2 regions of the Bacillus cereus group sp. BfR-BA-01316 genome follow, and region 2 is predicted to be linked to the other one. Evidence: predicted binding sites of a transcription regulator. Region 2 holds the regulator's gene; the other holds the start of a gene.

Region 1 (3,866 bases), on a different contig from region 2:
CAAGTAAGGCAATTTTTTCATGCCCTTTTTCAGTTGCATGAAGTTCAGCTGCATCGATTAAATTAGAGCCAATGCCACGTCCACTGTACATATTTGAAACTGACAACGTGTCAATATAATACTCATCAAATTCAGCTTCTTTTTCTAACGTAATGGATTCGTCTTCATGTAGTTCTCTTAAGTGGTGTACGATTGGTGCATCAAGTTGTTCAGTGTCACTACCGTGATAAACGACAATAACTCCAACTACCTTTCCATCTTGTTCAGCCACTAAACAGTTTTCATAGCTCAATCGATTATTTTCTTTTGCGAACCATGTTTCAAGTCCTAGTATTACTTTTGCTTCAATTGTGCTACCTGTGATTTTTTCAGCAATTTCGTGCAGAGCGTCATACAGTAAAGGTGCTACTCCTACCGCATCTGTCTTTTTTGCTTTCCGAATCATAGTATCCCTCCTAGTTCTATGTGTATATTGTAGCATAAAATAAAATAACAAACAGTGACTTGGAACTTTGTTATACAGAGTGTTAAAAAGTTTGATATAGAGAAGTAGCTATGTTAGTATATGATATTTAGTGCGAATATAATAAAGTGATATAGCTATAAAAATAATGAAAGTGAATTACATAATAGTAACGGGATAATTTTACCGTTGTCGACCTATAGAAGATGCGATAAAATAAACTATTGCAGAGAGGTGAAATACATGGATAAACAATTAGCAAATGCAATTTTGGATCAGCTGAAAAATGGTGAAATAAAGGAGTATGTTGCGACGAAAGATGTATTTTATACGTTCAGGGAAGTTGTTGTAAATCGAGAAGATTTTAAACATATTATCGGGAACGCACAGCGCGGTGGACAGGTAATTTATACATATTCAGAAACACCACGTTCATAAATAGAAGATAAAGGAGAGGAGAATTATGGGAGATTTTAAACAAGGCATATTGCCACATTGGGATTATATGTGGAAAGATAGAGCTGGGAATAGGTTTATGGGAATGGTTATGTATCCAGAGAAACGAAAATGTTCAGCAAAAATGCTTCAGAAAATAAAAAGAGCATATGAGCAAGCAGTAGAAATTAAAGTAACTGTACAAGTTCAACATACATATCAGTACGTAGAAGGAATGATCGTATACTTTGATGAAGAAGCACCTGTATGTACAATGATTGATAAAGATGAGAATCCACATCATATATTTGTAAAAGACATTTTGCGTATTGAGCACCCTGAATAATTTTTTTCATAAATAAATTGAAGTTCCATAATAATAATCTTTTTCTATAATAGTTATCTTTTAGTATGTAACGAGGAACGAAAGAGTATGTATAATATTTAATAAAGTAAAATTGATAAATGTAATCGTTTTTTGGAACAGATTATCGTTTAAGGTCTGTTCTTTTTTGCGTGATGCTGGAGAAATATATTACTCCAGCATTTACTGTTTTATGACAAAAAATATTGTTAACTTTTTTTAAAATAAGGTTAAATTCGTTGACAACTTTTTTGAAAAGCACTTTATTGACATGAGTTTTAGAATGTTGTTTCATAGTCTTTGTATTGAAAAAAATCGACGGTCATGTCGAAAAGTAAAAGTTAAAAAAAGAAAGAATTTATACATATATCTTGTGTCTTATTTTGAAACGTAATACAATATATAGAGAAATCAAGAAACGACATACAGAGAATATAGATTGGAGAGGGAGGGTCGGAAATGTTAGTTGCATATGATTCTATGACAGGAAACGTGAAGCGTTTCATCCACAAATTAAATATGCCGGCCGTTCAAATTGAAGAAGCTCTAGTATTAGATGAAGACTTTATTCTTATTACGTATACAACAGGTTTTGGCAATGTACCGGAACGTGTTTTAGACTTTTTAGAGCGCAATAATGAAAAATTAAAAGGCGTATCTGCAAGTGGCAATCGTAATTGGGGAGACATGTTTGGTGCAAGTGCTGACAAAATTTCTACTAAATATGAAGTGCCTATTGTATCAAAATTTGAGTTATCTGGAACAAATAATGATGTAGAATATTTTAAAGAAAGGGTGCGGGAGATTGCGACACATTGAACTGAATAATGAAATCACGCAAATGCAGGACGGTTTTTATCAGCTTCATAAAGATAAAGAGGCATTAGAAGTCTTTATGGAAGAAGCTAGAGAGAATACCGTTCATTTTAATAGCGTGGCAGAGCGAATGGAGTATATGAAAGAACATGATTACTATTACAACGTTCTGGACGAGTATAGCTTGGAGGAAGTAGAAGGAGTTTATAACATCGCTTATGGTGAAAACTTCGAGTTCCAATCTTATATGGCAGCATCTAAGTTCTATAAAGATTATGCGTTAAAAACGAATGATCAAAAACAATACTTAGAAAGCTATGAAGATCGTGTAGCAATTGTTTCATTATACTTAGGACGCGGTGATGTTGCGAAGGCAAAACACTTCGCAAGCATGATTGTAAAACAAAACTACCAACCAGCGACACCAACCTTTTTAAATGCGGGAAGAAGTAGAAGAGGAGAAATGGTGTCTTGTTTCTTGTTAGAGATGGATGATAGCTTAAATTCAATCGGCTTTAACATTAATACTGCAATGCAATTATCGAAAATCGGTGGTGGAGTAGCTTTAAACTTATCTAAGCTACGCGCACGTGGTGAGCAAATTAAAGGTATTGATAACGCCGCAAGTGGTGTAGTACCTGTTATGAAATTACTTGAAGATTCGTTTTCATATGCGAATCAACTTGGCCAACGAAAAGGTGCCGGCGCTGTATACTTAAACATTTTCCATTGGGATATTATTGAATTCCTTGATACCAAAAAAATAAATGCCGATGAGAAGAGCCGTATTCAGTCTCTATCAATCGGAATTATCGTTCCAAGTAAGTTCTTTGAGCTTGCTGAGAAAAACGAACCTTTCCATGTTTTCGCACCTTATACAGTATTTAAAGAGTACGGAAAACATTTAGATGATATAGATATCGACGAAATGTACGATGAATTAATGAGCAATCCGAAAGTGAAGAAGAAGCCACTAGATATTAGTGCGCGTGATATGCTTATTAAAATTGCTATGATTCAGCTTGAGTCTGGTTACCCATACTTAATGTTTAAATCAAATGCAAATAACCAACATCCACTGAAGGATATTGGAACTGTGAAGATGTCGAACTTGTGTTAAATATGTAGCACCTTCTAGTAGAAATGCTAGTCGAAAACTCCGTTAAACGGGGAAAGCCTCAAGTTTGAGGTAACCTACCGTGCTAAATCTTATCTTAGAATGAAAATATAAAAGTTCAGAATGTATCTTATTATTTTGTATAGCAGAGTTATTGAACAACATAAAGTAATAAGAGACTTTCTGAAAGATTAAGATAAGTAAAAGCCTAACGACTATCCCATTTGGGAGTAGAGCGCAAGCGATTGGCGCTCGAAAAGCGGAGCACCTAACCAGGTAATGCTGTAGGTGATGATATAGTCTGTCCTGTATGGTGACATACAGCAGTTGCATGAGCAACGGACTGAGGAGTAGCGAACTCGGTTGAACATTCGAGACAGAAATCTTCCAGCTACAAGAAACTTCTGAAATAAATGATTACGGTACAGAAGACATTATCCGTCGTGATATTAACTGTAACTTAGGATCGTTAAATATCGTAAACGTAATGGAAAATAAAGAAATTCGTGAAGCAGTTCATGCGGGAATGGAAGCTTTAACAGCTGTTTCTGATATGACAATCATTCCGAATGCCCCAACTGTGAAAAAAGCAAATGATGAGCTTCATTCAGTTGGACTTGGAGCAATGAACTTACATGGATATTTAGCAAAAAATAAAATCGCTTATGAAA
Region 2 (3,866 bases):
GTCCGCTTTCGTCGCCTCTGCACCGCCTGAAATCTCTTTCAATAGTTGTTTTGGCGAGATTTCCTCTAACTGCTTCATTAGCATCTCTTCTTGCGTAGATGGCTCTTCCTCTTTCATTGTACGAGCTGCATGAGGTTGCACCCTTTCACTTAATACAGGTAGTGCTTGACCATTTTCAAATTGATACCAATCGCGTGCTCCCTTCCGAAGCCTTTCGATATCAATAGTTTGTATCTCTGTCACTGCGCCAAGAACGATATTTTGCATCGATAACGCATCCACACCGTACACATAAGCGAGTGTAATGACACATTCTCGCACTTGATCTGTAATCGCCTTTTTAGGAACAAGCGCTGATAGTCCGTCTACAAATAAAGAGAAATCAAAGAAATCATTCCAAACTTTCGGGGCATCCCCATTCTCGTTATTTGGCATAGTTGTCGTTTTCGGGATACGCAGTTCTTCTTGCGCATGTTCAAACTGACCTGGGTTAAAAGAATCAAATACATCGTTGAAGGAGCGCGTAACATTTTCATAAGAAGCAAAATCGAATTCTTCTTCTAAGAAATATTGCTTTACTTGGTTGTATTTTGTCCGACTCAAGCGATTATATAAAAAGATACTTAAAACAATATCATCAAAAAACTGCTTCGGAGATAAAGGTGGTTGCAATTCATATATAAACATTCGAATATCTTTTTCTTTCTTAATATATACATTTAAAAGACCAATCGCTTCTAACTTTACTCGTTCCCCATATATTTCAGGAAGTTGCATTTGCATAGTCACCATAAGGGAGTGATGTGTATTCTCTTTTCCAAACACACGATCTTGCTCTAACTCTCCCCATAGCGTCATGTATAAGCTAAAAGCTCTACTACCTATTAACGGCTGATACAACATCGTTAATACTTTCCGGTCGTAATTATGTAACAACCCTTTCGCACTTACTTTATAACGATCAATCGGCAATAGCTCCATCCATGACTGTTTTTCCATTCTTGCTTTTCCTTTCTCTCATCCAATCTAACCTATATTTCACTCGTTCTATCTTTATTATATAATTTATCCCGCATTAACGGGCAGTAAGACTCCCACCTCAAAATTCGGCGAATGCGAGGAAGTTAGGTGGGAGATAACTTCCCGTAAATGCCCGATTGGTTCAACTAATAATCATTGGGGATGAACACCCCCCAATGATTAAAGTTTCACTTTATTAGCGAAAAAGAGCTATTAGCTTCCGCTTCTAGCTCTCTTATCTCGTTTACTTACAGTATATAAAGAGATTCCTTCTACTCTCTCTCTTTTTGCAGTATATCTTTTAATTCTTCAATAAATACATTTAAATCTTTAAATTGACGATACACAGAAGCAAAACGTACGTAAGCAACATCATCAATATCACGAAGTTCTTCCATAACAATCTCACCAATCATATCACTTTTCACTTCTGATATACCTAAGTTACGAAGTTCACGCTCCACACTTTGCGTTACTTCCTCTAACTGCCTTAAAGATACAGGTCTTTTTTCACACGCTTTAATTAAACCGCGTAAAATTTTCTCTTTATTAAACTCTTCTCGTGTTCCTTCTTTTTTAACAACGATAAGAGGTGATTCTTCTACTCTTTCAAATGTCGTAAAGCGACTTAAACAACTTTCACACTCTCTTCTCCTTCGAATAGAGCGCCCCTCGTCTACCGGACGCGAATCTAACACTCTTGTTCCATTATGAAAACAGGATGGACAACGCAATTCATTCACTCCTTTACACTATAATCTTTATTCTTTCGCTACTCACCTACATGTGAAAATATATATACAATATTATATAACTCATTCTTCTATAATGACCACTCTAAGTTATTACATATCGTGATCCTATTTTATATAAACTAAAAAAGAGGTGCATTATACACCTCTTTACATTTTAAATCAATTATGTTCTTTTTTAAAGAGCTTTTGTTTCTCTCTGCTTAATTTCGAAGCTACCAGTGCCTCGAGGAAGCTCGATGCTCTCACGCGTTTTCGCGTTTAAACCTTCTGCAATATATTCTGCAGCAACATTTGGATCAATACGATCCCCACAAGTATAAACATCAATACTTGCGTAACCGTGCTCCGGAAAGCTATGAATTGTTAAATGTGATTCCGAGATAATTACTACTCCACTTACACCCTGTGGTGCAAATTTATGAAAAGCAACCTCACGTACTTCAGCACCAGCTCTTAGTGCTGCATCCACAAATAATTGTTCAATATACGGCATGTCATTAAGCTTGTCGAAATCGCAATCCCAAAGTTCAGCGATCACGTGACGACCCATCGTATCCATAGTATCCATTCTACAGTTCCCCCTTGTAAATTTATTCTAACTGTTCGAATTGAAAACTAATTTGCAATTTGGCTTGCTCCACTACCACGGGGGAAAGTTAGTCCAGAGAGGTCCTAACCCTTTAAGTAGTGACTACGTACCTCAGCTCTTAAGTTTACGAGTGTTAGTATACTTTGTTTATTTTCATTTTGCAACAACAGTTTTTTCGATTTTCTGTCATAATTTCCTCTTTACTTTTCCCTAAAAAAAATAAATGATTCACAAATACAGTAATCACAACGTTTTTTGGTCTGTCCAATATTTGAAAATATACTCCTATAATTTTTTCTTTTCAGAAAAAAATAAAAAAAGAGGGCAAATATTCACTTGCCCTCCCTCTATTTCACTTAAATATGTTGTACATTTTCTTGTTTTGCTAATTCATCTACAACTAACGTTACAAGATCTACAACACGACGAGAGTAGCCCCACTCGTTATCATACCAAGCAAGTACTTTCACTTTACGCTCACCCATTACCATTGTAGATAAACCATCAATAATAGCTGAGTGTGTATTTGTATTAAAGTCGATAGACACTAAAGGCTCTTCGCTGAATTCTACAATTCCTTTTAACGCACCGTTTGCAACAGTTTTGAATGCTTCATTAATATCTTCAACTGTTACATCACGTTTTACGTCTACTACTAAATCAACAAGAGACACGTTTGGTGTTGGTACACGAAGTGCCATACCATGGAGTTTTCCGTTTAAGTGTGGAAGAACTTTTGCAAGCGCTTTCGCGGCACCCGTCGTTGTCGGAATGATAGACTGTCCGCAAGCACGCGCTCTTCTTAAATCTTTATGTGGGTTATCAATATTTTTTTGGTCATTTGTATAAGCGTGAACAGTTGTCATTAAACCGTTTTCAATTCCGAACTGCTCATCTAACACCTTTACAACAGGCGCTAAACAGTTTGTTGTACAAGATGCATTTGAAATAACGGTATGTTTTGTAATATCTAATTGGTCTTCGTTCACACCAACTACAATTGTTACATCTTCATTTTTACCAGGTGCTGTTAAAATAACTTTTTTCGCTCCAGCTTCAACATGAAGAATTGCTTTTTCTTTCGAGTTAAATTTACCAGTTGCTTCAATTACAACTTCAACACCTAATTCTTTCCAAGGCAATTCCTTTGGATCGCGGTTGTTTAAAAGGCGAATCATTTTCCCATCTACTAATAAATGATCTTCAAATGCTTCCACTGTTCCGTCAAACTTACCATGTACTGTATCATATTTAATTAAATGTGCTAACGTTTCGGATGGATAGCTTGCGTTGATTGCTACAATTTCGAATGCGCTTTCTTTTATTGCTTGACGAAACACCATTCTCCCAATACGTCCAAATCCATTAATTGCCACACGAGTCATAATATGTTATCCCCCTTGAATGCGTTATACTATTTATCTCCAATCCCAATAATAGTATAACACAAAAAGGAGATATGTCACTAAGCATTTTCATTAATTTCACAATTTTTTAATCAA

What was found. The regulator NrdR, encoded in region 2, represses ribonucleotide reductase genes. The targets are predictions, from matches to a motif close to AACACNATATATNGTGTT.
Positions count from the first base shown of each region.
Region 1: nrdI (class Ib ribonucleoside-diphosphate reductase assembly flavoprotein NrdI) is a predicted target of NrdR. The motif match lies at 1,655-1,672, and genes of this name have one in related genera.

Region 1 is NZ_JAKUGX010000013.1:35,180-39,045, reverse strand. Features, by position in the region: gene MR071_RS12430 (GNAT family N-acetyltransferase) at 1-445, opposite strand, end outside; gene MR071_RS12425 (hypothetical protein) at 707-901, shown strand; gene MR071_RS12420 (hypothetical protein) at 927-1,244, shown strand; gene nrdI (class Ib ribonucleoside-diphosphate reductase assembly flavoprotein NrdI) at 1,722-2,081, shown strand; partial or broken gene MR071_RS12410 (ribonucleotide reductase N-terminal alpha domain-containing protein) at 2,068-3,195, shown strand; gene MR071_RS12405 (ribonucleotide reductase large subunit) at 3,578-3,866, shown strand, end outside.
Region 2 is NZ_JAKUGX010000012.1:95,820-99,685, reverse strand. Features, by position in the region: gene MR071_RS12140 (replication initiation and membrane attachment family protein) at 1-999, opposite strand, end outside; gene nrdR (transcriptional regulator NrdR) at 1,293-1,754, opposite strand; gene speD (adenosylmethionine decarboxylase) at 1,951-2,334, opposite strand; gene MR071_RS12125 (glyceraldehyde-3-phosphate dehydrogenase) at 2,721-3,749, opposite strand; gene coaE (dephospho-CoA kinase) at 3,859-3,866, opposite strand, start outside.